Regions from separate parts of the Fictibacillus sp. KU28468 genome, predicted to be linked through region 2. Evidence: riboswitches for the same ligand, from Rfam matches in the RefSeq annotation. Region 2 holds a riboswitch; each other region holds the start of a gene.

Region 1 (10,721 bases), 1.9 Mb from region 2:
GTTTATCGCTGGCACTGTTTTCAAGAAGAACATAGTGAATATGTTTTGCTTTAACGTGTTTGATCAGGTCTTGCAGCTGTCTTTGTGACGGTTCCTGAGAAGTTGACAGTCCAGAAACTGGAATCTGTTTCAGGCCGTACCGATGTTCCCAGTATCCATAGGCAGCATGAGAAACAATAATCTCCTTATGCGGGCTTTTTTTGATCGTTTGATTGAACGAGGTATCAAGCCTTTCAAGATCCTTCTTAAGTGACAGGTAATTCTTTGTGAAGTCAGCTTTGGCTTTTGGGTTCAGCTTAATTAACGCCTGTTCGATGTTCTTGGCCATTTGGATTGAATAAACCGGATCAAGCCAAATGTGGGGATCTTTATCTCCATGTTCGTCAGGGTCCTCATCACGATGCTCCACTTTTTCCAGTGTGAGGCCCTTGGCTGCTTTTATGGATTCAACCCCTTCGTTTTTTACCGTTTCATTTACTTTATCAGCAAATCCTTCGATTCCTGTACCGTTATAGATGAATGCATCACTGTCTGAAATTTTGATCATGTCTTTCGTAGACGGTTCAAAAGAATGAGCATCGGTGCCTGGAGGGATTACATTTGATACAGAAACATGCTTTCCGCCGATCCTTTTCGTAAAGTATTCCAGGGGATAAAGTGTTGTAGTTATGGTAAGCTTATGAGGGCTATTTAATTTATGTTTAGTGCCATTCGCGCAGCCAGATAGTATCAGTGATCCTATGATCATAAACGTCAAGGCCGCATAGTGTCTTTTCATATGAGTGCTCCTTCCAAATGCATCAAAAATAATTCATCTTATTATAACGGAAACATTACGTTTTGCAAAGCGTATTTGTTCCGATTTATTTTTGAGGCATGCAAAAGGATAGACTTCTGGCCATGAATAAAGGATAATACATCCATTACAACCTTTTGGAAAGGGGAAGCAAATGAGTGTAGAAGATCATAAAAGACAGGCTCCTTCTTCTGTCTGCTGCAAAATTATTACTGTGAGTGATACGAGAACAGAAGAAACCGATCGCAGCGGCACCCTTATAAAAGAGGAGTTAACGCTGAACGGCCATACAGTGGGAGACTATGTAATTGTAAAAGATGAGCGAGAGGAAATTGAATCTGCTGTCTTGGCTGGGTGTGAAGCAAGTAATATCCAGGCTATTTTAATTAATGGCGGGACTGGCATTGCTGCCAGGGATGTTACCATTGAAACGCTAAAACCATTGTTTACAAAGGAAATTACAGGTTTTGGCGAGCTTTTCAGGATGTTAAGTTATACCGAGGATATTGGATCTGCAGCCATTCTGAGCAGAGCAGCGGCAGGAGTTGTTGGCTCCACAGCGGTTTTTGCAATGCCCGGATCTACAGGAGCGGCAGCTTTAGCCATGAAAAAGCTGATTCTCCCCGAGGTCTCTCATGTCATTCGGGAAATCAATAAAGATTTATAAAGAAGAAAAACAAGTCAGATCTTCCGTTTAGTGGTCATAAATGTATACTCTATCCAATAAATTTCAGTAAAGAGCCATGGATGCTGAAACTATTTAATTGGATCCACGTATACTATACTATGAAAACGCTTTAACGGGAGGAAATGATGGGCGGATTATTGCGGAAGGCCGTTGAAGAGAGGAAGAATTTCCTTATTCAGATGCTAAAGAAAAACGGGATAAGCAAAGAAGTGGAAGCAGAGCTTTCCACATGGCCATTGACTGAATTGGAAGAAGAATATAAAAGCTGGCTTTTTCAGCAAAATTATGGGATGGACCCTGGCAAAATAAGTTTAAATAAAACACAGTGAGGGAATAGACAATAGAACGTATGTGTCCTTCTTAGGGCTTTTTTTTTGTGATGGCTTATTACTGCTCATCTATTTTATTTTTTGTTATAGTAGAAAAGAACGGCTGCATTTTATGGTTAAAGGAGATCACAGCATGAACATAGCTTTTTATCTATTGCCTAAAGAAGAGGTTAAATATTTGAATCCTGAATCGACCATCAGGCAGGCATTGGAGAAGCTTTCTTATCACAAATATACATCTGTTCCCCTTGTTTCAGAGGAAGGGCAGTATGTCGGTACGCTCACAGAAGGGGATCTGCTTTGGAAATTGAAAGAAGCGTTCGACCTTGGCTTCTACGATGTGGTGAAAACAAAACTGAAGGATGTTCCACAGCGTGTGAACAACATCTCAGTATCAATCAATTCAAATATGGAAGATTTAATTACGTTGGCAACTGACCAGAACTTTATTCCGGTAACTGACGACGACGGGCATTTTATTGGGATTATCCGCCGCCGGGACATCATTAAGTACTGCGCAAATACAATATGGAATAACAAAATAAATGAAAACTAGGTGTTGACAAATACTATATTTAGTGTGAAAGTAAATATATTAAACTAAATATAGTATTTGAAACAAGAGGTGTCTAGTAAGACTTAATAGGGAATCCGGTAAAACAATCCGGAGCTGTCCCCGCAACTGTCATGTGGACGAAATGAGAATCCACTGTGTAAGAAACGCGCACGATCGTGTGGCTTTTACATGGGAAGGCTCAGAGTAGGAGGAAGCATTAGCCAGTAGACCTGCCTTTTTGTTTCACGATTTTGATTCTTCGGGGATTGAGAAGCAAAAACGGCACACTTTACTGCTATTTTTGATTCTTATAACTCGTGTCGTTTTTTTAGGCTCATCCACTGGATGGGCCTTTTTATTTTGCGGATTTTTAGAGGAGGAGATTTGACTTTGGTTATAGCAGGCGGAACAGATCATCTTGTTATGAATTGGCTGGATGAAATTCTATTGGGCTTTCCCCAGCTTGATAAAAAGGAAGAGTATACAGAACAGGTAGGCTATTATGCTGATAAAAGCAGTTCTCAAACAGAAGCGATGAATATGGCTATTTTGCATGCACTTGAAAGAATTTCAATGCATGAGCCGGATTGGACCTTCGTCGCAGGAAGAATTCATCTTAAAAAAATCTACTCGGATGCAGTAAAAAACAGGGGGAGACAAGGAGTTCATGGATATGGCCACTTCTATGGATTAATTCGTACACTGACAGACAAAGGAATCTATGATAAGAACCTGTTAAGCAGCTATTCACCAGAAGAAATAGATGAGCTTGAAGCGATGATTGTCCCTCAAAGGGATGAACTTTTTACATATATAGGACTTCGTACATTGGCTGACCGTTATCTTGCCAAATCGCATGAAGGCAAAGTGTTTGAATTGCCTCAGGAACGTTTTATGATCATCGCGATGTCCTTGATGTTCAACGAACCTTCAGACCGCCGCATGGAGCTGATTAAAGAAGCGTACTGGGCAATGTCGAACCTGTATATGACCGTGGCAACTCCTACACTTGCCAATGCGGGTAAAAGCTATGGCCAGCTGTCAAGCTGCTTCATCGATACGATGGATGACAGCCTTCGAGGAATCTATGATTCTACAACAGATGCAGCAACGCTCTCGAAAGGCGGAGGCGGGATCTCCGTTTACCTTGGCAAGATCAGAAGCCTTGGTTCAGAAATAAGAGGATTCAAGGGCAATTCATCGGGCATTATTCCATGGGCGAAGCTGTTGAACCAGACAGCGGTCAGTGTCGATCAGCTTGGACAGAGAAAGGGAGCTATCGCCATCTACTACAATGTGTTCGGCAAAGATCTTTTTTCCTTTCTTGACGCCAAGCTGAATAATGGTGACGAACGGCAGCGGGTTCATGACCTGTTTTTGGGCCTCTGCGTTCCGGATTTATTTATGGAAAAGGCAGAGTCTAGAGAAGACTGGTATCTGTTTGATCCTTATACGGTAAAAAAAGTGATGGGCTATGAACTGGATGATTTTTTTGATGAAGAACCCGGCAAAGGCAGTTTCCGCGATAAATATGATGAGTGCGTTGCCGCAGCCGAACAAGGGCTTTTGGGTGAAAAAGGTTCAGGAGGCTATGACGTTGTATCAGCCATTGAAATTTTTAAAAGAATCATGAAAAGCCAGCTGGAAACGGGAGTTCCGTATATGTTTTACCGGGACACGGTTAATCGGGCTAACCCGAATAAGCATGCCGGAATGGTCTACTGCAGCAATCTTTGCACGGAAATTGCCCAGAACGGATCAGCGACTACAGTCGAGGAGGAAGTAACACAGGACGGTAAAATCTTGATCACAAAGAAACCTGGAGATTATGTGACTTGCAACTTAAGCTCTATTTCGCTTGCAAAAGCAGTAAAGGATGATGTGCTTGAGAGATTGATCCCAATCCAAATCCGCATGCTAGATAATGTCATTGATATGAACCAGGAGCGAATAGAAGTGAAACAAGCGGTGCTTACCAATAAGAAGTACAGGGCGATCGGATTGGGTACATTTGGGCTGCATCACTTGCTGGCAGTGGAAGGAATACGCTGGGAATCAGAAGAAGCCGTAGCTTATAATGACTGTCTTTATGAAAAAATCAGCTATTTAAGCATCAGAGCCAGCCATGAACTGGCGAAGGAAAAAGGCGCGTATCCAGCCTTTAAAGGATCTGACTGGGAAACCGGTGTTTATTTTGAAGACAGGAACTATGTGTCTGAAGAGTGGACTATATTAAAAGAACAGGTTCATCAGACTGGCCTGCGGAATGCATGGCTTATGGCGGTTGCTCCGAATGCGACGACCAGTTTAATTGCGAACTCCACAGCATCCGTCGATCCTATTTTTAAAAAAGAGTACTCTGAGGAGAAGAAGGATTTTAGGATCCCGGTGACGGCTCCAGATCTTACCCCTCAGACAAGCTGGTATTATAAATCGGCATACGAGCTGGATCAGCATTGGAGCATCAGACAAAACGCCGTCAGACAGAAGCATGTAGACCAGTCCATCTCGTTTAACTTTTATGTCAAAAATACGATTAAAGCGAAGGAACTTCTCGATCTTCACATGACGGCATGGAAATCAGGTCTCAAAACAACGTATTATACGAGGTCTACATCTATTGCAGAATTGGAAGACTGTGAAAGCTGTTCCAGCTAAGAAGGGAGTTATTTTATTAATGAAAACACTGACAGAACGGAAACTATATGATGTAGAAGCGCCGAATGCTTCTACTGGTCTAATTAACGGACAGAGCTCCAATGTCTTAAATTGGGATGACGTTCGGTACAGCTGGGCATATCCCCTCTATAAAAATATGCTCGCGAATTTTTGGACTCCCTTTGAGATCAATATGTCCGGCGACGTGAAACAATATCCGAATCTATCAAACGAGGAAAAAGATACCTTTAATAAGATCATTGGACTGTTGGCTTTTCTGGACAGCATTCAGACGGATTACTCTTCAAGAGTGGCGGCGTACTTGACCGATTCCAGCCTGTCGGCATTAATGACGGTTTTATCCTTTCAGGAGGTAGTGCATAACCAGTCCTATTCGTATGTGTTATCGAGCCTGGTGAACAAGCAAAAACAAGATGAGATTTTTGAATACTGGAAACATGATCCTGTCTTGAGGGAACGGAACGATTTTATTGCAAACGGCTATCTGAAATTTACAGAAGAGCCATCACCAAAAACGTTTATGGAATCGATCGTCTATGACATTGTACTTGAAGGATTAAACTTCTATTCTGGTTTTGCTTTCTTTTATAATCTTGCCCGAAACCAGAAAATGGTCGCCTCCAGTACGATGATCAATTATATCAACCGGGATGAGCAGCTGCACGTCAGGCTCTTCTGCCAAATTTTCAAAGAACTGCTGAATGAAGTTCCGGAATTAAATTCTGAAGAGACGGTCCAGTTTGTTCAGGGGACATTCAAAAAGGCGGCTGAACTGGAAATACAATGGGGACGGTACATCATCGGGGACCGTTTTCCTGGGTTGAGAATGGATGAACTTGAAGCCTATATTAAATTCATGGCCAATAAGCGGGTCAATGAGCTGGGAATACAGCGTCCTTTTGATGGGTTTAGAGAGAATCCAATGAAATGGATCAAAGCGTATGAAGATATCAATCAGGGTAAGAGTGATTTTTTTGAACAGAAGTCAAGACAATATACAAAAGTCTCAGATGCCAATGGTTTTGACGATTTGTAAATTTTAACGCAAATTGTGCTAATGGAATTAAACATGATAATATGATGTTGGAGATGAAAGCAGCTCCTGCCGCGATTGCGGCAGGAGTCTGTTTTGTTGCATAGAAGTAATGTCTAGCTCCAGCGCCCAGGTCCTCGAGGCCGCTTGCGCTTTTCTTATAGAAAGGATGACGGATATGCTGCTTTACGTACTTGTGGGACTGGCAGGAATAGCCGGATCCCTTCTACGGTACGGCCTTGGGCTCGGTATCGCACTTGTTTGGGAAGGGAGCTATCCGCTGGCTACCTTCTTAACCAACATGGCAGGCTCATTTGCTCTCGGATATCTTACGTTTCGAATCGGCCGAAATCCCAGGGTTCACCCCTATTTTATGACGGTGCTCGGAACAGGATTGATAGGGTCGTTTACGACATTTTCTACTTTTACTGTGGAAAATATTCAGTTGCTTCAGACGGGACGCACAGCAACAGCTTTCCTATATATCATCCTAAGTTTAATAGGCGGGCTAGTCATGTCATGGCTAGGTTTCCTTCTTGGATCACTGACACGAGGCAAGGAGGAACAGCGAATATGATGCAAGTGATGCTTGTAGCAGCGGGCGGGTTCTTTGGAGCCATTTTCAGATTTGGTATTGGACAATTCATAAAAAGGATAACAGACTCCCCTTTTCCAATCGCTACCTTGCTTGTTAATATTACCGGTTCATTTCTACTCGGTATGCTTACAGGAATGCACGCGGGAGATTCTATCAGACTGTTTTTTGGCATAGGATTTATGGGGGCGTTCACTACGTTTTCTACTTTAAAACTGGAGAACATTCAATTCTATAGAAAAAGGCAGTGGAAGTATTTAATTACTTATATGGCAATCAGTTATGCGGGAGGACTTCTGGCGGCATTTATCGGTTTTATGATAAACTTCAAATGACTTAGCGGTTAGCCGGAGTCACCTGGCTGGCTAAAAGATGTACAAGGTTCAGGGACATAACTTTAATAGAGAGTAGGTATATAAATTGAAAGAAATGATATTATCACTTTTGGAATGGATTGTAGGGCTTGGACATTTAGGCATTGCTCTTGGTCTTATGATAGAAGTCATTCCCAGTGAACTTGTTTTATCTTACGCAGGCTATATGATCTCACAAGGACATTTGACCTTTGCAGGCTCTGTAATTGCCGGAACGATTGGCGGAACCATTGCCCAGCTATTTCTATATTGGATGGGGTATTATGGAGGACGGCCGTTTTTGGAGAAGTACGGTAAATATATCCTGATCAGCCACAAACAAATTGATCTATCAGAAAGTTGGTTTCAAAAATACGGGACTGGCATGATCTTTTTTGCCCGTTTTATCCCTGTTGTTCGCCATGCCATCTCCATTCCAGCGGGTATCGCGAAGATGCGTTTCTCCACATTTACACTGTATACGTTGATTGCCATCATTCCTTGGTCGATCTTGTTTATCTACCTTGGAACCACGCTGGGCAGTAACTGGGAAGATATTAAAACCATTGCGGCGCCTTATACAAGAGGAATAATGATAGCTGCCATATTGCTGTTGTTTATCGTTGTTTTGCTCAAAGTGAAAAAAGGAAAAAAATAGCTTTTGTTTTGACAGGAGAAGGCCTCTGAATAGGGGTCTTTTTCTTTTGTCCTGTTCATACACTAACGAAAAAGAGCAGGCAGGTGAAATCATGGATGAACCTCAGCGAAATAAAAAAATCAATGAACTGCTGCTGAAAATAAATGGGGATCCGGAAAAAGAAGAAGTCGCTGGATATGTTGCCCGTGCGATGAGAGAATGCGGTTATAGCAATGAAAACATACATCAGGTCATCAAAAACGTTTATCGTCAGTTTGAACAAATTAAAATGTAAACACGCGGACAGCCGGCGTGTTTTTTTGTTACACTCTATTTGGAAGTGTGTTACTCGAAACCAAAACGAAGGAGAGAGGTGCTGAAATGAAGCAATCCATTCTATCACTTTTCGACATTCAATATCCCATCGTACAAGCAGGAATGGCCGGCGGGCCAGCGACTCCGGAGCTGGCTGCGGCTGTTTCCAATGCCGGAGGATTAGGAACTCTGGGTGCAGGATACATGAAACCTGCAGATCTACAAGCAGCAATTAAAACAATCAGGGAAACAACGGATAAGCCTTATGCTGTAAATCTATTCCTCCCTGAAGAATTCATAGAGGACAGAGTGCAGACAGAAAAGATGCAGGCGCTGCTCGCACCTTTCCGCTCTTCACTTGGTATTATGGACAAGGCGACGGGTAAAAAAGAACATCAGTCCACCTTTCAAGAACAGCTTCAATGTGTCCTTGATGCTCAAGTTCCGATCGTGAGTTTTACATTTAACGCCCCCTCAGATGAACTTGTGGATCTTTTGAAAGGGTACGGGGTAAGGATTATGGCTACTGCAACATCAGTGAAGGAAGCTCAAAAGCTGGAGGCACTTGGGATTGACGCCATTTCGGCACAAGGCAGTGAAGCTGGCGGCCACCGGGGAACGTTTATAGGTGAAGCAGAAGATGCATTGATCGGGACGATGGCACTCATTCCGCTGCTCACAGATGCGGTTTCTGTGCCAGTCATAGCAGCCGGAGGAATTATGGATGGACGGGGAATCGCTGCCGCTATGGCACTCGGGGCGAGTGGAGTACAGCTCGGTACGGCATTTTTAGCTTCAGCTGAAAGCGGTGCCCATCCTTTGCATAAAGACGCCGTTCTTCATGCAAAGGAAACGGATCTGCGGCTGACGAAGGCCTTCTCTGGAAAGATGGCCAGAGGCATCAACAATGATTTTATGAAGCAGATGGCAGCAGTAGAAGATCTCCCGCCATACCCGATCCTGAACGCAATGACGTCAGAAATCCGCAAGAAAGCGGCAAGTGAAGGTAAAAGAGAGTGGATGTCATTATGGGCAGGGCAAGGTGCTCCTCTTGCAGAAAGCCGTCCTGCCCGTGAAATAATGAATCGTCTGCTGAAGGAATACAACGAAGTCATAAGCCAGATGAAACCGTTCTGACAGCAAAACAGCCGCAGCCCATGACCCGGGCTTGCGGCTGTTATTTTTTAAACTTTCTGAGGAGTTCTGCTGTTGTATTCTTCAATTCTGTAGCAGAATCTCCAACACTTTTAATGCTTTGTTTTTTATTATACATATCATATTTTAAGTACTCTGTTTTCTCGTTCAGAAGTGCAGTCTGATTGGTTACATCGTTCATTTCCGCCTGCATGAGCTGCGTCGTCCGGTTTAAGTTCTCCATCGTCTGGCGGCTCGATTTCATCAGTTTAACAGCATAGAATCCAAGGAAAACCAATGCAGCAACGACGACAGCAATACTGATATAAATAATGGCCATGTTCTTCCTCCCTATGTTCTCTATAATCAAGTGATACCCAATATTATTATCATACAAACAAAAGCCGCCTGATATTCAATGGATCAGTCGGCTTCATTCATCGGGCACGTTTTGAAGCATGTGCCTCCATCTGTTTTGTAATATAGGCAGCATGTCTGCCTTTTTTTCATCTCCTGTTCCTCATACTTCTTTGACGATTTCAGAAAAGGATTGGAGGAGGCTCCGAAATAAAAACCTTCCGCTTGCTGTACGATAAAACGATAACCTTCCTCCAGCTGCTTTTTTAGAGGTGCAGGGTGGGCTTCTGATTGCCATGCGTTATAAAGCCAGGCAATATAGATGAGCGCGTTCTCCCAGAGCATGGCTCTTGAAGCTTTCGTATAACTGGCCAGATGGAATCAACACTTCTTTCGGCAAATTGGAGCATGTTGGTCGCGTCATTCAAGTCCGCAATGATTTTAATGCGGGCTTTTCTTTATGTAGAAATGGAAGTATATATGTTGGCTTTCCAGGTTTACGTGCGAGTTTTGTGGATTTACGGTTCACTTTTCCAGGTTTACGTGCGAGTTTTCGCGGTTTACGTGCCAAACACAGCACGTTACATGCCAGACAACGCATCAGCCTCACTGACGTCTCATCAGATAGGCAGTCCAGGCGCTTGCGCTTTTCAATAAAATGTCACAATTTTCCTTAAGAAAGGATGTTAATTAGCGTATCATGAAGATATAGATACATCCTAAAATGGCAAGGGAGGTATAAATGGTATGAAGGAAAACGAGCTGGAAAAGGAACTTCAGAAGAAAGAAATTCTTATGAAGGATGAAGACACAGGCTGGTATTACGAAGACCATCTAACTGCCATTGTAAAACGTGCCGAAAAAGAAGGAGCCTTTGATAACCTTAAGGGAAAGGGCAAGCCGTTAGTTTTTGAGGATAATGATCTTACGTACAATCCGGAAAAACAGCTGAATAAAATCTTGAAGGAAAACAACATTCTGCCTAACTGGGTCAAGCTTGGAAAAGAGATTGAACAGTTGAAGAAAGAAGTTAAAACCTATACCGTGGAATATAACATCAAAAGAACAGTGGAAGAAATTAATAAAAAAGTTACAGCTTTTAATTCATCATGCCCGCCTTCTGTACAAAAACGCAAGGTTACGGTGGAAGAATTTTTACAATGAGGAAAGCGATATCACGTCATGAACTGCCGGTTATGAGATAACCGGCAGTCTTTTTTGAATATTTTTATAAAAAGATAAAAATAGA
Region 2 (10,721 bases):
AAACTTAAACCTGTCTGAAGTGATTATCGTTCCTGGCGACAGTGATGAAGATCCTTGGATTAAAAGTGAAATGGGCAAGGCGGCAGTAATGAGGCTGAAACAGGAGTTAACAGGCAATAATGTCATTGCAGTGACCGGCGGCACAACCATCGCTGCTGTTGCTGAAATGATGACTCCTGGAAACAAGGACCAAGACCTTCTGTTTGTCCCAGCCAGAGGCGGTCTAGGCGAAAAGGTAGAAAATCAGGCAAACACCATCTGTTCAACGATGGCTGTAAAAGCACGAGGTGAGTACCGTCTGCTTCATTTACCGGATCAACTTAGTAAGGAAACTTACCTTTCACTGATTGAGGAACCCGGGGTAAAAGAAGTCATGGAGCTGATCCGTTCAGCAAGTATAGTCATCCATGGAATTGGCGATGCTAAAACAATGGCCAACAGAAGGAATTCTTCTTCTGCTGTGCTGGAAAAACTCGAACACGAAAAAGCGGTAGCGGAAGCTTTCGGCTATTACTTCGACCATCATGGAGAAGTAGTGCATCGTGTTCGAACGATCGGTCTTCAATTGAATGACCTGAAAAATAGTGATTTCATCATGGCTGTTGCAGGTGGTGCTTCGAAAGCAGAAGCGATCGCGGCATTCATGAAGCATGGCCCCAAGAAGGTGCTGATCACCGATGAAGGGGCAGCAAACAAACTTCTTGCAAGCTTGTGAAAGACTATGTAACTTATTGTGTGACTAAAGGGTTTTCCCTTTAACTATATTTTTCTTTCTAATTATAAGGAGGTCATTTTAAATGGCAACTAAAGTTGGTATTAATGGATTCGGTCGTATTGGCCGTAACGTATTTCGTGCAGCGCTAAACAACCCTAACGTAGAAGTGGTGGCTGTTAATGATTTAACAGACGCAAACATGCTTGCTTTCCTATTGAAGCATGACACTGTACACGGAAAGCTTGATGCGACTGTTGAAGTCGGCGAAAATACGCTGATCGTAAACGGCAAAGAAATCAAAGTATTGGCTGAGCGTGACCCTGCTCAATTAGGATGGGGAGACCTTGGTGTAGAAGTAGTTGTTGAATCTACTGGACGTTTCACAAAACGTGCTGACGCTGCTAAACACCTAGAAGCTGGCGCTAAAAAAGTTATCATCTCTGCTCCTGCAAGTGACGAAGATATCACTGTAGTAATGGGTGTTAACGAAGACAAATACGATGCTGGAAGCCACGATGTAATTTCTAACGCTTCTTGTACAACAAACTGCCTGGCTCCTTTCGCTAAAGTACTAAACGAAAAATTCGGTATCAAACGCGGTATGATGACAACTGTTCACTCATACACAAATGATCAGCAAATCCTTGATCTTCCGCATAAAGACTACCGTCGTGCACGTGCTGCTGCAGAAAACATCATTCCTACAACAACTGGTGCTGCAAAAGCTGTTTCTCTAGTACTTCCTGAACTAAAAGGAAAACTAAACGGTATGGCAATGCGTGTTCCAACTCCAAACGTATCATTAGTAGACCTTGTTGCTGAACTCGACAAAGAAGTTTCTGCAGAAGAAATCAATGCAGCATTGAAAGAAGCAGCTGAAGGCCCACTAAAAGGCATTCTTGGCTACAGCGATGAGCCGCTTGTTTCAACTGACTATAACGGCAACACTAACTCTTCTACAGTTGACGGTCTTTCTACAATGGTTATGGAAGGCAACATGGTTAAAGTGATCTCTTGGTACGACAACGAAACTGGATACTCCAGCCGTGTTGTAGACCTTATTGACTTTATTGCTAAAAAAGGACTTTAATAATAGAGAGATTTAAAGTAGAGGGGAAGGGTTGAAAGATGCCCTTACCCTCTTTCCCTTGTAAGGAACTCTTAGCAGTTTCATGTTGCTAAAAGCTTTTCTTTTAAACTTAAGATTTACGGAAGACGGGCGCAGTACCGGAACTTCCCGTTTTCACCTGCGCATTTTAGGTTAAACTAGGGTGTGTAAAAGGGATTCTCTTCTTCTCTAATTTAAGACTGTCAGGAGGTTATACTTATGAACAAGAAAACAGTTCGTGACATCGATGTTAATGGAAAAGTGGTCTTCTGCCGCGTTGACTTTAACGTTCCGATGGAAAATGGGAAAATTACCGACGATACTCGAATCCGTGCGGCACTCCCAACGATTCAATACTTAACAGAGCAAGGTGCCAAAGTTTTATTGGCGAGCCATCTCGGACGCCCGAAAGGCCAAGTGGCCGAAGAGCTTCGCTTGACCCCAGTGGCACAGCGCTTAAGCGATCTCCTTGGCAAAGAAGTTGTAAAAACGGACGAAGCATACGGCGAAGAAGTGAAGAGTGCGCTGTCAAGCCTTGACAGCGGAGGCGTCATTCTTCTTGAGAACGTCCGCTTTTATCCTGGAGAAGAAAAAAATGATCCTGAATTAGCACAGAAATTTGCTGAACTCGCTGACGTGTATGTGAACGATGCATTCGGTGCAGCCCACCGTGCGCACGCATCTACTGAAGGCGTTGCAAAACACCTTCCAGCTGTTGCAGGATTCCTGATGGAAAAAGAACTTGATGTGCTTGGAAAGGCTCTATCCAATCCTGACCGTCCTTTCACTGCTATCATTGGCGGTGCCAAAGTTAAAGACAAAATCGACGTGATCAATAATCTGCTAGATAAAGTGGACAACCTGATCATCGGCGGAGGGCTTGGCTACACGTTCATCAAAGCTTTAGGCCACGATGTAGGTAAATCTTTATTGGAAGAAGATAAGATTGAAACAGCTAAAGGCTTCATGGAAAAAGCGAAGGAAAAGGGAGTTAACTTCCTCATTCCTGAAGATATTCTTGTTGCCGATGACTTCTCAAACGATGCAAACACGAAGGTTGTGGGCATCGATGCCATCCCGTCTGATTGGGAAGGGCTTGATATCGGTTCTAAAACGATTGAAAAGTACCGAAATACCATTCAGAATTCGAAACTTGTAATATGGAACGGACCGATGGGTGTTTTCGAAATGGAAGCATTCTCTAAAGGAACCCGTTCTGTTGCAGAAGCACTTGCTGAAGCCAAAGACACATACAGTGTAATCGGCGGCGGTGACTCAGCAGCTGCAGTTGAGAAATTTGGCTATGCAGACAAAATGAGCCACATCTCAACAGGCGGCGGTGCTTCACTTGAATTCATGGAAGGCAAAGAGCTTCCTGGCGTTACAGCATTAAACGACAAGTAAAACTCGTTTGAAAAGAAATCGACGAAGAGCAGTACAGCTTTCCGTGAAGTTCCCTGAACTTTATGGGGATGGTGTATGTTCTTAGGAAGGTGAAAAACATGCGAAAACCAATTATTGCAGGAAACTGGAAAATGAATAAAACCCTTTCTGAAGCAAAATCTTTTGTTGAAGAAGTGAAAGGATTGATCCCTTCTGCAGATACAGTAGATTCTGTTGTTTGTGCACCAGCTTTATTCTTGGACGCACTCGTAAACGCATCTAAGGGAACAGACCTTGGTGTAGGTGCACAGAACATGCATTTTGAAGATAATGGAGCTTTCACAGGTGAAATCAGCCCTGTTATGCTGAAGGACCTTGGTGTTGGCTATGTTGTTCTTGGACACTCCGAGCGCCGCGAGTACTTTGGTGAAACAGATGAGCTCGTTAACCAAAAAACGCATGCTGCTTTTAACCACGGATTAACTCCAATCGTTTGTGTCGGTGAAACACTTGAACAGCGTGAAGCAGATCAAACAAAAGACGTTGTAAAAACACAAACGGAAAAAGGACTTCAAGGTCTTTCCGAAGAACAAGTTAAACGTACAGTTGTTGCCTATGAGCCAGTTTGGGCGATTGGTACGGGAAAAACAGCTTCCTCTGAAGATGCCAACGAAGTCTGCGGATACATTCGCAGCGTGATCGCTGAACAATTCTCACAAGAAGCAGCAGACCAAGTGCGCATTCAATACGGCGGAAGCGTGAAGCCAGGCAACATCAAAGAACTAATGGGCATGTCTGATATCGACGGTGCTCTCGTTGGAGGAGCAAGCCTTGAGCCACAATCGTTCCTTCAGCTTTTGGAAGGTGTAAACAATGCCTAAGAAACCTGTCGCACTGATTATTCTTGATGGTTTTGCATGCCGCAGCGAAGAAAAAGGAAATGCTGTAGCCCATGCGAAAAAACCAAACTTTGACCGATATTGGGAAACATATCCTCACAACCATTTAACGGCATGCGGAGAAGCTGTAGGGCTTCCTCCAGGCCAGATGGGGAACTCTGAAGTCGGACATTTGAATATTGGTGCTGGCCGTATTGTTTACCAAAGCCTTACCCGTGTGAATCTTTCGATCAAGGAAGGGGATTTCTATGAAAACCCAACCTTTATTGAAGCAATGGATGAAGTGAAGAAGAAGGGGACAAACCTTCACATTTTCGGACTTCTTTCTGACGGCGGGATCCACAGCCACATCGACCATATCTTTGCATTGCTTGAAACGGCTAAAAAGCAAGGAGTAGAAAATGTTTACCTGCATGGCTTCTTGGACGGCAGGGACGTTCCTCCGCAATCGGCAAAAGGCTATATCGAGCAAACAATGAAAAAGATGGACGAACTGGGCTTAGGCCAAATCGCTACATTATCCGGACGCTATTACTCTATGGACCGTGACAAACGCTGGGATCGTGTGGAGAAATCCTACCGTGCCATGGTTTATGGTGAAGGTCCGGATTACACTGATCCGATCGAAGTGGTGGAAGACTCTTACAAAAATGAAATCTATGATGAATTCGTGCTTCCTTCTGTACTGAAGAAAGAAGACGGTTCTCCGGTTGCTACCATCCAAGACGGAGATGCCATCATTTTCTGCAACTTCCGTCCAGACCGTGCCATTCAGATTTCACAGGTTTTCACGAATGAAGATTTCCGCGGTTTTGACCGAGGAGATCATTTTCCGAAAGACATTCACTTTGTGTGCTTAACGAACTTCAGTGAAACCGTCAAAGGTGACGTAGCGTTCAAACCTACGAACTTGGACAACACGCTGGGAGAAGTTCTTTCTCAACAAAATTATAAACAGCTGCGTATTGCAGAAACTGAAAAATACCCGCATGTTACCTTCTTCTTCAGCGGCGGACGCGAAGCTGAGTTTGATGGTGAAACGCGGATTTTGATTGATTCGCCGAAAGTGGCGACCTATGATTTAAAACCTGAAATGAGCGCGTATGAAGTGACGGACGCTCTTGTAAAAGAGATCGAAGCCGAAAACCATGATGCGATCATTTTGAACTTTGCCAATCCGGACATGGTCGGGCATTCAGGCAAGCTGGAACCAACCGTTAAAGCGATTGAAGCAGTAGATGAGTGCCTAGGGAAAGTCGTGGATGCGATCCTTGCAAAAGACGGCTATGCTATCATTACGGCTGACCATGGAAACGCAGACGAAGTGATAACAATGGAAGGCAAACCAATGACTGCTCATACGACTAATCCGGTGCCAGTCATCGTTACGAAAAAGGATATCCAACTTCGCGACGGCGGCAAACTTGCCGACCTCGCACCAACGTTCCTGACCCTTCTCGGCGGCCAACAGCCTAAAGAGATGACAGGCGAAACGTTAATTAAGGGCTAATTTTTAAAATCAGGAAAAGGCTGATCGACAGAAGGGCCCCTGCAGAACAGCCTTGTTCCTCACCATAAAATCTTGTTTGATAAGGAGAGAAAATTTATGTCAGCAATTATTGAAGTCTATGCTCGTGAAGTATTGGACTCCCGCGGGAATCCAACAGTAGAAGTAGAAGTTTACACAGAGTCCGGTGCATTCGGCCGTGCGATCGTGCCTAGCGGTGCATCCACTGGTGAATACGAAGCAGTTGAGCTTCGTGACGGCGACAAAGGCCGTTACCTGGGAAAAGGTGTACAAACAGCAGTAGAGAACGTAAACACACTAATTGCTCCAGAATTGATCGGATATGATGTATTGGATCAAGTCGGCATCGACAAAACGTTGATCGATCTTGACGGAACAGAAAACAAAGGAAAATTCGGAGCAAACGCGATTCTTGGTGTATCCATGGCAGTAGCTCGTGCTGCTGCTGATCTTCTTGGTCTTCCTTTGTACATGTACCTTGGAGGATTCAACGCAAAAACTCTTCCAGTTCCAATGATGAATATCCTAAACGGCGGAGAGCATGCTGATAACAACGTTGACATTCAAGAATTCATGGTTATGCCAGTCGGCGCACCAACATTCTCTGAAGCACTTCGTATGGGAGCTGAAATCTTCCACAGCCTTAAATCTGTGTTAAAGGAAAAAGGATTAAACACAGCTGTAGGAGACGAAGGCGGATTCGCGCCAAACCTTTCTTCTAACGAAGAAGCGCTTCAAACGATCATGGAAGCGATCGAAAAAGCTGGCTACAAACCAGGTGAAGAAGTTCGTCTTGCAATGGATGTTGCCTCTTCTGAGCTCTTCAACAAAGAAGACGGAAAATACCATCTTTCTGGTGAGGGTGTTGTTAAAACATCTGAAGAAATGGTTGCTTTCTACGAAGATCTTGTTTCTAAATACCCAATCATCTCCATTGAAGATGGCTTAGATGAAAACGACTGGGAAGGCCACAAGCTATTGACTGACCGTCTTGGCGACAAAATCCAGCTTGTAGGAGACGATCTTTTCGTAACGAACACAAACAAACTTGCTCAGGGTATCGAGCAAGGTGTGGGTAACTCCATCCTTATCAAAGTTAACCAAATCGGTACGCTGACTGAAACATTCGACGCGATCGAAATGGCGAAACGCGCAGGCTATACTGCAGTAATCTCTCACCGTTCTGGTGAAAGTGAAGACAGCACAATCGCTGACATCGCTGTTGCGACTAACGCTGGACAAATCAAAACAGGTGCTCCTTCCCGTACTGACCGTGTAGCGAAGTACAACCAATTGCTTCGTATCGAAGACGAATTGGCAAGCATCAGCCGCTACCCTGGATTGAGCGCATTCTACAATCTTCAAAAATAAGCTATTTTACGTAAACCGCTTGAGACCTGATCAGTCTCAAGCGGTTTTTTTTGGTGATTGGCGCGTATTTTAGGGAGATTCGCATGTATTTCAGGAAGATTGGCATGTATTTTTGAGAGATCGGCATGTAAATCCTCAAGAATGGACCGTATTTACAAAACACAAATTTGATGAGACTGCAGAAGAGGAGAAACAGCGATTTTTAGCGAAATAAACTGGAAAACATATGAAGGATGTGATCCCTAAATTGTGAATGAACAAAAACAGCCCATATATATTCAGAAATTAGAGGCTTTATTACGAAGACTTCCGATAAATCACCAAAAACGCACGAAAATTGAACAGAGTTATGCCAGACAAATGGCAGGATACAAGGGTGAAAAGGCAATCGCATATTACCTTGAACGACTTCCCAAAAAGGAGTATACAATTTTTCATGGGCTGCGGCTTCTAGAGGGACCCTATTACTTTCAAATGGATTACCTAATCCTATCTTCGTTCTTCTTTTTAATCTTAGAAGTGAAAAACTTATCCGGCATTCTTACCTTTGATACAAATTACCGACAATTAATCCGTGTAAATAATGAAAAAGAAGAAGCTTTTCCTGATCCGCTTTTGCAGGTAGAGCGTCAGCAGAACCAGCTAACATCTTGGTTAGCTGTAAGAAAACTACCTCCCATTCCCATCGAGTCCCTTATAGTCGTAAGCAGTCCTTATACCCTCATTAAAAATCCTCTTACCCCTGATTTGTCCCGCAATATTATCCATGGCGCCAACCTCCCATTGGTAATCAGCAGCTTACAAGCCCGTTACACAACTCAACTTATGACAAATAAAGAGGTCAATAGAGCCGCAAAGCAATTCAACAAAAAACATATTCCCTTCAATCCTGACATACTATCTAAGTTTCAAATACAGCCTAATGAGCTCTTAACGGGCGTTCATTGTCCAGTTTGTTCTTCTATAGGTATGAAAAAGCTGTATACGAACTGGATTTGCTCTTTGTGTGATCATTCCTCCAAGATCGCTCATCTCCATTCATTAGATGACTATAAGCTTCTAGTAAGCTCTACAATTACAAATCGAGACCTCAGGGGATTTTTAGGATTGACTTCTCCCTCTATTTCAGCGAAAATCCTCAAATCTCTAAACCTACCTCACACGGGAACCTATAAAGACAGGAGATATCATCTTTAAATTTGAGGAGCTGCATATTATGATAAAATAAATCATTTCATACTCGGTACAAACGGGGAGGCTTGGAACATGCCGAAAATGGAGCTTGAATTTGAAAGACTGAAGATCAGGGAAATTACGGTGAGTGATGCCTCTGTCATCGCACAATGGAAAAGCGGCCCTCTCTTTCGGAAAATGTCTACAGGTTCTATGACCATAATTAATGAAGGCAATCAAAGGCAGGATATTGAGAAAAGCTTAAGCCAGCTGAACGAATCTTACTTGATAATTATCGAAAAGAGGAGCTCGCAGCCTGTTGGGTACGTCCGTTTCAATTGGATGGGAAGCTCGCAGCGTTATGGCTGGCTTCGGTTCGGACTCGGTGCCGAACAAGGAAAAGGATACATGGGGGAAGCACTGACAGGCATCTTTCAGCACCTGTTTCAGCATGAGACCTACAGGATTGATGCTGAGGTCTACGAATATAACACAAAAAGCCTGAAGCTCCTGAAATCCCTGGGGTTTCAAAAGGAAGGCGTCAGAAGGCAAGCCTACTTTGACAAAGATCAGTATTTTGATATACATGTTATGGGCCTGCTCAAGAGCGACTGGCTGGAAGTCAGCCCGCAGTCCCGGGCATCATTGAACATAAATTAAACTTTTCATTTTGCCGGTAAGAGGTATAATGGATATAGCTGAATATGCGGTTAAGGTCCGTTTTATGTCAAATAAAACGTTAAAAGGGAAGCTGGTTCAAGTCCAGCACGGTCCCGCCACTGTAATCGGGAAATCTTTTTATGTTTCCACTGTTCTGTCAAAGGATGGGAAGGAAAAGAAGATTGTTGATCGAGAGTCAGGAGACCTGCCTTAATTGCCTGTGCGAACCTTCGAGGAAAAGGTGAAGCAATTGTAATCATTTATTGATTAACTGTTGATTCGCTCTCCGAAGGGAGGGCTTTTTTTGTTTTGCACAATCCCAGCTAAATGATACATACAGGAGCGTGAAGGAATTGAAGAAGTTTACACAAATTGCGATGATGCTGATACTCGTAATCGCCATCATTGCGGGTTGTTCGGCTGGAAATCAGTCAACAGACAAAAAGGAAAACGGTGCCAATCAGGCAAAGAGTGAATTTCCCGTAACCATAAAAGATGCGGAGGGCGAGAATGTAAAAATTGATAAGAAACCCAAAAAAATCGTCTCACTCATACCGAGTAATACAGAGGTCGCATTTGCACTTGGCTTGGATAAAGAAATTGTCGGCGTTTCTGACTTTGACAACTATCCAGAAGCAGCTGTGAAAAAGCCTAAAATTGGCGGATTGGATTTTAACGTGGAAAAGATTGTTGGCTTAAAGCCTGATCTCGTCCTTGCTCATGCCTCCAGTGCGAATACTTCCAAGCAGGGAATTGATCAGCTTAAGAATGCCGGCATCAAAGTAATTGTGATCAATGATGCGCAGAACTTTACGGATACATACAGGTCCATCAACATGATCGCTAAAGCAACGGGCACTCAAAAACAAGGTGACAAGATTGTAAAATCCATGAAGGATGATCTGTCAGCGATCAAGGAAAAAGCAAAACAAGTAAAGAAAGAAAAAAAAGTTTGGGTTGAGGTTGCTCCAGCTCCGGAGATTTTTACTGCCGGCAAGGGTACATTCATTGATGAAATGCTGAACGCCATTCATGCCAAAAATGCCGCTGGGGAATTGAAGGGATGGGCCAAGGTATCCGAAGAGCAGCCTGTCAAATACAAACCGGACGCGATCGTCACAACGTACGGCTATTACTCCAAAAAGCCGGTGGAACAGATTATGGCCCGTAAAGCCTGGAAGGACGTTCCTGCGGTAAAAAACAAAGAAATTTATGATGTGCACTCTGATAAGGTGACACGTCCGGGACCTCGATTGATTGAAGGAGTGGAGGAGCTTGCAAAAGCCATCTATCCGGAAGTATACAAAAAGTAAAATCATCGTTTCATATACAGCAGTGTTTCTGCTGTTGGGCTTAGCTGTTGCCTTGGGGATATCGGTAGGTTCTATACCTATCCCCCTTTTTCATGTGGTTCAGATTTTAGGAGCGAAGCTTTTCCACTATCCCGTACCAGCATCCATTGATTCTTCGATTGTTAATATCGTCATGGAGATCCGCTTTCCGCGAGTCGTGCTCGCTATGCTTGTCGGCTGCTCATTGGCGCTGGCGGGAACGGCATTTCAGGGGCTGCTGAAAAATCCTCTGGCCGATCCTTATACGCTGGGTGTTTCATCCGGTTCTGCTTTGGGCGCTGTGGCTGTGCTGTTCTTTGGCATTCAGCTGCCTATACTGGGAAGTTTTACACTTCCGGTGGTGAGCATCATTACCGGCTTTCTTACCCTTGTTGGGGTTATATATTTTGCTCGCCTTGTGCAGCGCAGCCTGTCTGTTGAGACGATTATTTTGGCAGGAATTTTAAGCAGCTCATTTATAGGTGCTGTAACGTCTCTTTTAATCGCTCTGACCGGTGATGAATTAAGGCAGATCATCGGCTGGCTGCTCGGC
Region 3 (10,721 bases), 2.1 Mb from region 2:
AAAACACGATAAACGGAACCGTAACGATAACTGTAGCAACGCTCGTAATGATGCCGATCAGGCTGGAGATCTTGGTGCCGATGTTGCCGGCAAAGCCTTTGGCGTAATCGCTTGCCTTGGAGGTAAGGCTGTCGAACGTAATGTAATCATTTTGCTGAAAACGTGAAAACCATTCATTCTGCTTCAGGCTGTTCACTTTATCGTTAAGCGAGTCTACGATCTGCGGAGCATTGTTAATCAGGCTTTTAAATTGGCTCTGCAGCTGCGGGCCTAATAGGAAAACAAGCAAAGTCCCGAGACCGATGAACAGCAGATAGATGATCAGGATGGAAAGCACTTTCGGTACCTTGTGGCGATCTAAGTAATAGACGATCGGTCTTAATAAATAAAAAATAACCCCGCCGATCAAGAATGGGAAGAATAAGGTAGTAAAAATAATTTCCACCGGACGGAAGATAAATTCCACCTTGGATGAGAGTAAAACAATGACCAATAAAATGATAATTGCGTAGCCTATCCGAAAAGCTTTTGTGTTTGGCATAACATCACCTCAGTTTCGATTGTTTGCAGTATGAAAGCTATGTGTATTATTTTATCATTTAACCGCTTCTCTTGCCTGTTTCCATCTTTTCATAAAAATGGCAGAAGACTCTGCTTTTGTGTCATCGATTTGCCGTTCATTGACTTTGCCGTCTTCACCGTAATTATTTCCTCCTTTGTAGTTTGCATATCTTGGGCACGTGTATAGCCCATCTGCAGAAACTTTCTTGCCATATCCATTCCGACAAGATCGTCTTTCTCTTTGTAGTTCAAAAAGAGTCCGTAAATCTTTTGAGAGGATTTCAATGCAATTTCTGGAGTTTTAAACCGCCAATGAGGCAGAATCTCCCCTTAATAGGGTTCTGCTAAAAGGACTCCCTGTTCACCACGGCCGACACGGTATTTTTCTGGATGCTTGCGAAAATTTATTGTTTTGAAGTCTAAGTCATAATCAAATGCCATCTCGCACCGCCTACTTATTACCACCATTGTTCCCTTTTATAGGGATTCTTAAAACGAGAATCTATGGCTATCATAGCATGAACCATAATCCCGAAGTCCAGTACCCAGATGCTTGAAGCCACAGAAATCTGGTGCCGTTCAGCGTAGTCCGTACACGGTAATTTCACCTTTCTATTAAACAGTAAAAAGCAGGAGGGCAAGCGAGCCATCCTGCTTTTTTATGAATTAAGGCTGACGAAGAGGAATGAAAATCTAAACCACCAATAGAGCATAAAAGAGCAGCCTAGCAGAATGATGATGGCCCATGGGGAACCGCTCAGCATACCAGTAATCAAATGATCCCATTCCGTGTTGCCTTCAGGACGTCCTAAAGCAAAAGTAAAACTGATTACAGGTGTTGCGATGACAAATGTAAGATTAATAATGGAAGCTTTTAAATGTACTTTTTTGAACAGATTTGTGATGGTTGCCAATAAAGTCAGCGCTATAAAAGAGTAAAATAGCAGCCAGACCCAGTCAGGAAGTGTTTCATGCACCATATAAACGGCCTCCAATAGTCTCTATAATTTTCACATCCATCTGTATCCTAAAGGAGAACAGGAAAAATCGCATAAGAATTTTTTACTATTTTTTACATTTTTAGGTTTGGCCACTGTGTTTTTATTCAACTAATTTGTGAATAATGCCTCCGGTTACTTGGCAATTTCCGTTCCTTGAATTACCATTAGTTACGTATAGTTGAAGAGAAAGAGGGATGAGTATGGGATATATCGTGACTGCTATAATTGCTGGTTTGATCGTAACAGGGCTTACCGTTGCCATTGGTCTCCAAAAGGATGAAAAATACGGGTCCTCAACGAAAAATAATCTGAGCAGGCTTACTGCAATTTATGTTGTTTTGATTCTCGTCTGTATCATCGGTTTAGGCATTTATATCGGAAACCGTTAAATGTAAGAGAAACTGAAAATGAAGAGAGGGAACAGCCATGAAATCTGTCATACTTGATGTGGATACGGGGATTGATGATGCTTTGGCAATCGCTTATGCGATCCATTCTCCGGAATTAAACGTACTCGGCATTACAACAGGTTTTGGAAATGTATCAGCAGAAGAAGCGACAAGAAATACGCTTCAGGTTCTTCAATTATTAGAGAGAGCAGATATTCCAGTTTTTCAAGGCGCAGAACGGCCGTTTCGCAGAGAAAGCACTCGCCATAGAGCTTATGAAGTCCATGGGGAAGATGGTTTGGGAAACATTCAGCTGCCGCTGCCCGAACCCTTCTCACCAGGACAGCATGCCAGTGATTTTATCATCTCTATGGTGAAAAAACATCCAAATGAGATCACTCTTATCACGGTTGGTACACAGACCAATCTGGCTCTCGCTGTTGAAAAAGATCCTTCCATTACAGGATTGGTGAATGAAGTCGTGATTATGGGCGGCGCAGTCACTGTCCCGGGAAATGTTACACCTGCTGCAGAAGCCAATTTTTATGCGGATGCTGAGGGGGCGGATTTTGTACTTAACTCAGGGCTGCCTATAACTTTGGTCGGACTGGATGTGACGATGAAGACCCTGTTGCTGAGAGAAACATTGGCGGAGTGGAGAGGCTGCGGATTAAAGACTGCTGAAATATTTGCGGATATGTGCAGTTTCTATATGGATTTTTATGAAAGAAAGAATCCAGGTCTCGGCGGCTGTGCTCTTCATGATCCATTAGCCGTCGGAGTTGCAGTTGATCCCACGTTTATCAGTACAAAACCGATGAATGTCCGAGTATCGACAGAACAGGAAAAGCTTGGCCAGAGCAGGGGTGTGGAAACAGATAAGGGAATCTCTGTCGGCATTGAAGTTGATGCAGAACGTTTCAGGACACATTTCCTCAATCGAATTCTTCCTGCCAGTAGAAAGGAGAACCTTCATGCTGGACATTAAAGTGATTCCCGCTGAACAAACCTACGAGATTAGACATAAAGTGCTTCGGCCCAATCAAACGCTGGAAGATTGCCAGTTTCCTGGCGATCATGATCATGGAACGTTTCATCTTGGAGCCTATAAGGGTGATAAACTCATTTCTATCGCTTCCTTTTATCAAGAGAATCATCCTGATATTGAAGGAAACGTGCAGTACCGTCTGCGCGGAATGGCGACCCTTGAAGAATACAGGAAAGAAAAGGCGGGAAGCAGACTTCTAATAAGTGCCGAAGACATGTTGAAGAAGAAGCATACTGATTCCTGGTGGTGTAATGCAAGAGTTGGAGTGGCGGGTTATTATAAAAAGCTTGGTCTTCGTGAACACGGTGAGGTGTTTGATCTGCCGCCGATCGGACCGCATATCGTGATGTATAAAACGTTAAAGTAATAGGATTTTAAGAATACGATAAAAAAAGCCAGAATATAGTGTATCAAGTGAATACATCACTATACCTCTGCTGATCAGAAATGCTGAAGGCTCACTCTTTTATTCAAAAGAAGTGAGCCTTTTTATGTTCATGAGAGAGCAGCGGGAAACTAAAAGGAGGGAAGAACAGTGAATGTCTTTTTAACCATCGTGAACATTGTTGTGTTATTGCTGCTTGCTGGCGGTTTGTATTACCTTCAGCGTAAGAAAGTATCCTTTTCAAAACGTGTCTTTGCGGCTTTAGCTGCAGGAATTGTGTTTGGACTCATTCTCCAGTTTGTTTATGAGCCTGCATCCAAGGTGCTGGCCAACTCGACCGACTGGTACTCCATCATGGGAGGAGGATATGTAAAATTCCTTCAGATGGCGGTAATGCCGCTTGTTTTCGTTTCTATTTTGTCTGCTTTTACAAAATTAAAACTCAGTAACAACGTCGGCAAAATCAGTGGTTCGGTTATCGGAATATTGCTCGGAACAACAGCCATCGCGGCTGCGATCGGAATTGCAGCAGCACTATCCTTCCATCTCGAAGCGGTCCAGATCACGAAAGGCGCTCCAGAGCTCGCACGTGCAACAGAGCTTCAGACCACGTTTGACCAGATCAAAGACAAGACACTGCCTCAGCAGGTTCTTGACCTCCTTCCTGGAAATCCGTTTCTGGATTTTACGGGGGCCCGTCCGACTTCAACGATTGCGATTGTCATTTTTGCCGCTTTTGTAGGAATAGCCTACCTGGGAGTCAAACGGAAACAGGCAGATCAAGCTGCACTGTTCGCCAGTATTGTGGAAGCGGTTCATGCTATTGTCATGCGGGTTGTTACATTGATTCTCCGGTTAACCCCTTATGGAGTCCTCGCACTGATGACCAAAACGGTAGCTCTTAGTGATCTGGACGCCATCGCAAAACTTGGGAAATTTGTGATCGCCTCTTATATAGCATTGGCACTCATGTTTATCATTCACCTGCTGTTTATTACATTCTCTGGGTTAAGTCCTGTCACGTATATTCGCAAAGCGTTTCCGGTTCTGTCCTTTGCCTTTACTTCCAGAACGAGCGCAGGTGCGCTTCCTCTTAACATCAGTACACAAAAGAGCCTTGGAGTACCTGAAGGAATCGCCAACTTTGCAGGCTCCTTCGGGCTTACCATCGGACAGAACGGGTGCGCGGGAATTTATCCGGCCATGCTTGCTGTTATGATCGCGCCGTCTGCAGGAATTGATCCGCTTACTCCGTCTTTCATACTCAGCCTGATTGTTATCGTCGTAATCAGTTCCTTCGGGATTGCTGGCGTTGGGGGCGGCGCAACATTTGCTGCACTTCTCGTTCTTTCCTCTATGAACCTTCCTGTCGCATTGGCTGGTTTGCTCATTTCTGTTGAACCTCTGATTGATATGGGAAGAACCGCTTTGAATGTTAGCGGAGCCATGACCGCCGGTATTCTGACGAGCAAGGCGAGAAAAGAATTGGATACTGAAGTCTACAACGCACAGGTCAATGAACTAAAAGCAGAAGCATAAAGCTTTATTAATATTGTCAATTAATTGCCTATCTCAATAGAAAATAAAAACAGCCGGGGATAAGCTCAATCATCCCGGCTGTTCTTCAATACTATTCACAATCTAATTAAAAATAATCTGCGGAGTAAACACCAGGTCAGAAACTTCTTCTACAATTGATTCTTCTTCAGCTTCTTCCATCCCAAATCCATTCCATCTTTCAAATAGCTGAATTCTCCCGTCCGGAAGAGTTTTTGGAGTGGAAGAACATTTGCCGCTTTTGATTTCATGCTTTCGATTAATATGGCTATAGGTAAATTCAATGCTGCCGTCTTCTTTTACGATGCCGATCATGTTTCCCTTGAGAACATCTCCTCCTGAATACGTTGCGCTTAAAATGTCATCCTCCTGTTTATACGTAAAATAGATTTTCGAAGATGTTTCTCCATTCTCTGAACTTTTCACGGATACAAAACGCCGACCATTATAGTTGACCATTTAACGCGTCCTCCCTTTAAAGTTTTAAAGACAATGATAACAAAAGAATATGTATTTGAAAACAGAAAATTCTGTTTTTCTTAATCAAAAGTAAAAACAGGCCCGATTTTGAGAAAAAGGGCCTGTCTTTTTGTCATTCATCATGCTTTTTTCTTTTTGCGCTTTTCGTACCGCTCCTTTGCTTGCTGATAGCGGTGAATTTCTTCTTGGTTCACTGGCACGAGGGGAGGGACCGGTGATGGCCTGCCCTCCGCATCTACGGCAAGCATGGTAAACAGGGCCCTTGACGTAAGCCGTTTTTCGCCTGTTAGAAGGTTTTCAGATTCTACTTTAACGAAAATTTCCATGGATGTTCGGTGGGCACATGTGACATAGGCTTCAAGATTGATAGCTTCACCGGTTTTGATCGGGCCAAGAAATTCAAAGGAATCACTCGAAACAGTCACGACCGGTTTACGGCAATGCCGCATGGCAGTTATGCAGGCGATCTTGTCTACATAAGCCATGACTTTTCCGCCGAAGACAGTATGGTGGTGATTCGTATCTGGCGGGAAAACTAAATCTGTTAAGCAGGTTTTCGATTGCTGAACGGTCTTTGCTTCAGAAGGAAAGGAGGCAGGAATTTGAGAAGCCATGTTACGAGACTGCCTCTTTCTTTCTGACCAGAGCCGCAGCAGCTGTCATATTTTTGAGAGATTGAATGGTTTCTGATATGTTTCTTGTTTTCAGTCCGCAATCAGGATTTACCCACACCTGGTCTTCGTGCAATACTTCGAGAGTTTTTTCAATCATCACCCTCATCTCTTCAATTTCAGGTATTCGAGGGCTGTGAATATCATAAACCCCAAGGCCGATTCCTTTTTCATATGTCTGCCACGTGAAGGCAGAGATCAGCTCACCATGGCTTCTGGATGTTTCAAGAGAGATAACATCGGCATCCAGCTTGCTGATGACGCCAAGAAACTCGTTGAAATCGCAATAGCACATATGGGTGTGAATCTGGGTGGTTTCTTTTACAGTGCAGGTGGTCAGCAAAAAGCAGTTAACAGACCAGTCTATATAATGCTGCCACTTGCTTTTCTTCAGTGGCAGACCCTCTCTTAATGCGGGTTCATCTACTTGGATCATGGTAATGCCGGCAGATTCCAGTGCAAGCACTTCTTTTTGCAGGGCATTTGCTATTTGATAGCAGACATTCTCTCTTGAAATATCATCCCGGACAAAGGACCAGTTTAAGATGGTCACCGGCCCGGTAAGCATTCCTTTTACCGGTTTATCGGTCAGAGACTGTGCATACACACTTTCGTTTACGGTCATTGGTTCACTGAAATCGACATCACCGTAGATGACAGGCGGTTTAACGCAGCGAGATCCATAGGACTGAACCCATCCATTCTCTAAGAAAGCAAACCCGTTAAGTTTTTGTCCGAAAAATTCCACCATGTCTGTTCGTTCAAACTCCCCATGAACAAGAACATCTAAGCCAATATCTTCCTGGATTTTAATCCACTTTTCAATTTGGCTTTTAACAAATTGATCATACTGTGCTTTCGTCCATTCCCCTCGCTTATGTTTCCCCCGGGCCTGCTTTACTTCCGGGGTCTGTGGAAAGCTTCCAATGGTTGTCGTAGGGAGGAGAGGGAGGTTCCAAACTTCCTGCTGTTTTTGTTTTCTGTTCATGTAAGGCTGATTCCGCTTGAGGTCTTTGCCTTGAGCTTTTTCAACCTCCCATAAAACCTCCGTCCGGTTTCTTGCCGGAGAGCTGTTTAGCAAGTAAAGAGCATCATCATACTTCTTTATTGCTTCTTGTTGCGAAGGTGATGACAGCAATCGCAGTTCTTCCAGTTTTTCGTCAGCAAAGGCAAGACTGTTGTATAGTTCTTGCGGAAGGGAATGTTCGTGTTTGGCTGAAACAGGGACATGAAGCAAGCTGCAGGAGGGCTGGATCCATATTCGTTCGGATGCAGCCAGTTCTTCAAGCTGGAGTATAAGCTCTTGCTTTTGGCTCAAATTAGCACGCCATATATTTCTGCCGTCAAGTATGCCTGCACCCAGCACTTTATCCTCTGGGAACCCATGCAGACGCATCTCATCCAGTGTTTTTTCGCCATGGACAAAATCCAGTCCGATCCCCTGGACAGGGAACTGAATGATTTCTTTGTAATGCTCTGCGCTCTCAAAGTACGTCTGCAGCATAATATTAAGACCGGAAGCGGCTTTATGGAACTGTTCATAGATTTTCTTGGATACTGATAGTTCTTCTTTGGATAGGGAAGTAACGAGAATGGGCTCGTCGATTTGAATCCATTGGGCGCCCGCCTGTTCCAGTTCCTGAAGAATTCGGCAGTATAACGGGACAAGTTGGGAAAGCAGCGTGTCTTCCTGTTCGGGAAGGTATCCTTTTGCACATTTTATAAAAGTAACAGGCCCGACAATAACCGGTTTTCCTTCAATCCCAAGCTTCTCCTTTGCTTCCTTGTAAGCGGTAAGAGGCCTGTTTTCCACTAACCTCGGCGCACGGTCTTCCCATTCCGGCACGATATAATGGTAGTTTGTGTTAAACCATTTGGTCATTTCACACGCAACGGCTTCTTGTTTTCCTCTTGCCATGCCAAAGTAAAGGGAGAGAGGATTTTCCACTGCTTCAAATCTTTTTGGCACCAGCCCGAACATCACTGACATATCGAGCATGTGATCATAAAGTGTAAAATCATTGACTGGAATAATATCTATGCCCATGTCTTTTTGCTTTTGCAGATTTGCAAGCCTGATCTGTTCCATCTGCTGCAGAAAACTGGCTTCCGTCAGTTCTCCTTTCCAAAATGCTTCCAGTGCTCTTTTCCACTCCCGATTGCTGCCGATACGGGGATATCCCAAGTTGCTCGTTTTCATGTGTCATCTCTCCATTCTTTTAGATACTAAATATGGCAATAAAAACAAAAAAGCATTCCCAACGCCAGTGACAGAACGTTAGAAATGCCTGAAAAAGGGTAGAGTAAACCCCATTGTATGCAAGAATCTAACACCTCCCTATCTCCCGTAGGTTAAAACAGTGTTGTTGAAACAAGGCAGGTCTCCTGACTCAAGGGTTATATACCGAGCTGCATCCCTTCCCAACCTGCTGGCCAGTGGTCATTATGAGCTCGTTTCCTTTTACAGTGGCGGGACCGTGCCGGATTTTCACCGGGCTTCCCTTTTTCATCCATTGCATTTGTGCAATGGAACCTTGTCTCCACTATTATGTAATTTGATTTTGAAAATTTAGACAAGCCTATCATATCTAAAATAGGAAGTCAACGCATCAAAAGCAGAGAGAAGATGTGGAATTACTTTACTTCCAGCTATCTATATAGGTAAATGTTGTTTATAATAAAGGTGGATAACTATGAAAATAATAAAGGCAGGATGATAGAATGATAGGGAGAAACAGATTTGGAATCCGCGCAAAAATTTTTGCTGGATATCTAGTGATTATTCTTTGTCTGATCGTATCAATAGTAGCAGTAAATAATCAGATTGCCTCTATGCAAAAAGAGCGGAATTTTATTATTAATCATGACATAGAAATTCATTCGCTGACAAACGAGATTGAAAAGCAGGTTCTCGATATGGAAAACGGGCAGCGCGGTTTTATTATTACCGGGGATGAGAGCTATCTTAAACCCTTTAACCTGGCAATGAACAGTTTGGAAAACGATTATAAAAAGCTCTATGGGCTGATTGCCGATAATCCAGCACAGCAAAATAGGCTCGAGGAAATTAATAAATCCATTCACAATTGGCTCCAGAAAACAGGAAATCCGTCGATTCAGCTGAAGAAGGAAAACAAGGATGGAGAAGTTCTCTCTCTCATTAAAAAAGATGTAGGCAGCCAAAGTGTAGAACAGATCCGCAGCCAGTTTGACACGTTCAGAACCACTGAAAAAGGCTTGACGAAAGAACGGGCGGACAGGCTTGACGAGCAGAACAAATTCCTGAAAACAGGGCTCTTTTCTTTATTGGTTATTGTTGTGGCTGTTTCATCACTTATTGCGTCTTTTGTTTCAGGCTCGATCATTAATACCATTAAGGCTGTTGTAAGTTCCATTACGGCTATGTCATCTAACGGTGACGTTACCCAGCGCATACATGTAAAAACGAAAGATGAAATCAAAGACCTGGCTGAAGCGACCAATGAACTGCTTGATAAAGTTGAGCAGAGGGAATGGCTGCAGTCCAGCACGAATCAGGTAGTCGAAAGATATCAGGGAACATCTACGATTAAAGTGCTGGGAGAGAAATTTGTTACAGGTGTTGCCCACTTAACGCAGGCCTCCATGGGTGCTCTCTATATCCGGGAAGGGAGCGGAGAACAATCCCGATACGTTAAAAAAGGTTCGTTTTCAGAGCCTATCGGAGAACCAGGGCGAGAGGCGTTTAAACAGGGGGAAGGCCTTATCGGGCAATGTGTGTCTGAGAAACGCATCCTTGTGGTGGACAGGCTGCCCGCGGATTATCAAGTCATTGGTACAGGGCTTGGAGAAGTTCGTCCTAAGAGCTTGCTGATTGCCCCTGTTCTGAATGAGCAGGAAGTGATCGCAGTTTTGGAACTTGCTTCACTTGACACATTTACAGAACAGCACATTGAGCTGATCGAAAACGCAACAAAAACTTTTGGCCTGACCATCGACAGTGTGATTGGCAGAATGGAAATTGTCCGCCTGCTGAAAGAATCTCAGGCGATGACAGAAGAACTTCAAGCACAATCCGAAGAGCTTCAGACACAATCCGAAGAACTGCAGATGCAATCCGAAGAACTGCGCATGATTAATGAGCAGCTTGAACAGCGTTCCATTGAAGCAGAAGGAAAATCGGCAGAACTTCAGAACGCAAAAGTACAGCTTGAAGAAAAAGCCAAGCAGCTGACATTAAGCTCCAGGTACAAGTCTGAATTTCTTGCCAATATGTCACATGAGCTGAGAACACCGCTTAACAGTATTCTGATTCTTTCTGAGATGCTTGCTGAGAATTCTTCGAATAGCCTTTCTTCTGAAGATGAGGAGTTTGCGAGGGTGATTCACACCTCAGGCCAAGACCTGCTTAACCTGATTAACGATATTCTGGATCTTTCAAAAGTCGAAGCAGGTAAACTTGAAATGTATTTCAGCGAGATGAACATGAGTGAGCTTCCTGGGCAGTTTGAGCGGAATTTCGGACCCATCGCCGATCAAAAGAACCTTGAGTTTGAAATCATTAAAGAGAAAGATGTACCAGATATTTTCTATACGGATGAGAAGAGGTTCCAGCAAATTATTAAAAATCTTCTATCCAATGCCTTTAAG

Evidence for each region. A riboswitch is a leader RNA that binds a small molecule or an ion and turns the genes downstream of it on or off. The one in region 2 is predicted to bind cobalamin.
Region 1: another riboswitch for cobalamin. It lies ahead of OKX00_RS15135 (ribonucleoside-diphosphate reductase subunit alpha); the one in region 2 lies ahead of OKX00_RS04890 (ABC transporter substrate-binding protein).
Region 3: another riboswitch for cobalamin. It lies ahead of metE (5-methyltetrahydropteroyltriglutamate--homocysteine S-methyltransferase); the one in region 2 lies ahead of OKX00_RS04890 (ABC transporter substrate-binding protein).

The regions. Positions count from the first base shown of each region.
Region 1 is NZ_CP110666.1:2,915,464-2,926,184, reverse strand. It holds gene OKX00_RS15155 (metal ABC transporter solute-binding protein, Zn/Mn family) at 1-778, opposite strand, end outside; gene OKX00_RS15150 (MogA/MoaB family molybdenum cofactor biosynthesis protein) at 951-1,463, shown strand; gene OKX00_RS15145 (Fur-regulated basic protein FbpA) at 1,610-1,813, shown strand; gene OKX00_RS15140 (CBS domain-containing protein) at 1,947-2,369, shown strand; cobalamin riboswitch at 2,420-2,622, shown strand; gene OKX00_RS15135 (ribonucleoside-diphosphate reductase subunit alpha) at 2,793-5,027, shown strand; gene OKX00_RS15130 (ribonucleotide-diphosphate reductase subunit beta) at 5,047-6,084, shown strand; gene crcB (fluoride efflux transporter CrcB) at 6,260-6,658, shown strand; gene crcB (fluoride efflux transporter CrcB) at 6,655-7,011, shown strand; gene OKX00_RS15115 (undecaprenyl phosphate transporter UptA) at 7,097-7,687, shown strand; gene OKX00_RS15110 (hypothetical protein) at 7,734-7,961, shown strand; gene OKX00_RS15105 (NAD(P)H-dependent flavin oxidoreductase) at 8,048-9,118, shown strand; gene OKX00_RS15100 (DUF948 domain-containing protein) at 9,159-9,455, opposite strand; gene OKX00_RS15095 (hypothetical protein) at 9,539-9,817, opposite strand; gene OKX00_RS15090 (DnaJ family domain-containing protein) at 10,220-10,636, shown strand.
Region 2 is NZ_CP110666.1:976,667-987,387, forward strand. It holds gene OKX00_RS04850 (sugar-binding transcriptional regulator) at 1-715, shown strand, start outside; gene gap (type I glyceraldehyde-3-phosphate dehydrogenase) at 798-1,805, shown strand; gene OKX00_RS04860 (phosphoglycerate kinase) at 2,043-3,227, shown strand; gene tpiA (triose-phosphate isomerase) at 3,326-4,087, shown strand; gene gpmI (2,3-bisphosphoglycerate-independent phosphoglycerate mutase) at 4,080-5,615, shown strand; gene eno (phosphopyruvate hydratase) at 5,712-7,004, shown strand; gene OKX00_RS04880 (nuclease-related domain-containing protein) at 7,254-8,201, shown strand; gene OKX00_RS04885 (GNAT family N-acetyltransferase) at 8,271-8,837, shown strand; cobalamin riboswitch at 8,874-9,065, shown strand; gene OKX00_RS04890 (ABC transporter substrate-binding protein) at 9,191-10,150, shown strand; gene OKX00_RS04895 (FecCD family ABC transporter permease) at 10,113-10,721, shown strand, end outside.
Region 3 is NZ_CP110666.1:3,042,568-3,053,288, reverse strand. It holds gene OKX00_RS15875 (AI-2E family transporter) at 1-541, opposite strand, end outside; partial or broken gene OKX00_RS15870 (DUF4385 domain-containing protein) at 596-1,002, opposite strand; gene OKX00_RS15865 (hypothetical protein) at 1,221-1,541, opposite strand; gene OKX00_RS15860 (hypothetical protein) at 1,763-1,951, shown strand; gene OKX00_RS15855 (nucleoside hydrolase) at 1,989-2,939, shown strand; gene OKX00_RS15850 (GNAT family N-acetyltransferase) at 2,926-3,366, shown strand; gene OKX00_RS15845 (L-cystine transporter) at 3,535-4,923, shown strand; gene OKX00_RS15840 (avidin-fold protein) at 5,026-5,400, opposite strand; gene OKX00_RS15835 (acyl-CoA thioesterase) at 5,541-6,035, opposite strand; gene metE (5-methyltetrahydropteroyltriglutamate--homocysteine S-methyltransferase) at 6,037-8,292, opposite strand; cobalamin riboswitch at 8,450-8,644, opposite strand; gene OKX00_RS15825 (CHASE3 domain-containing protein) at 8,814-10,721, shown strand, end outside.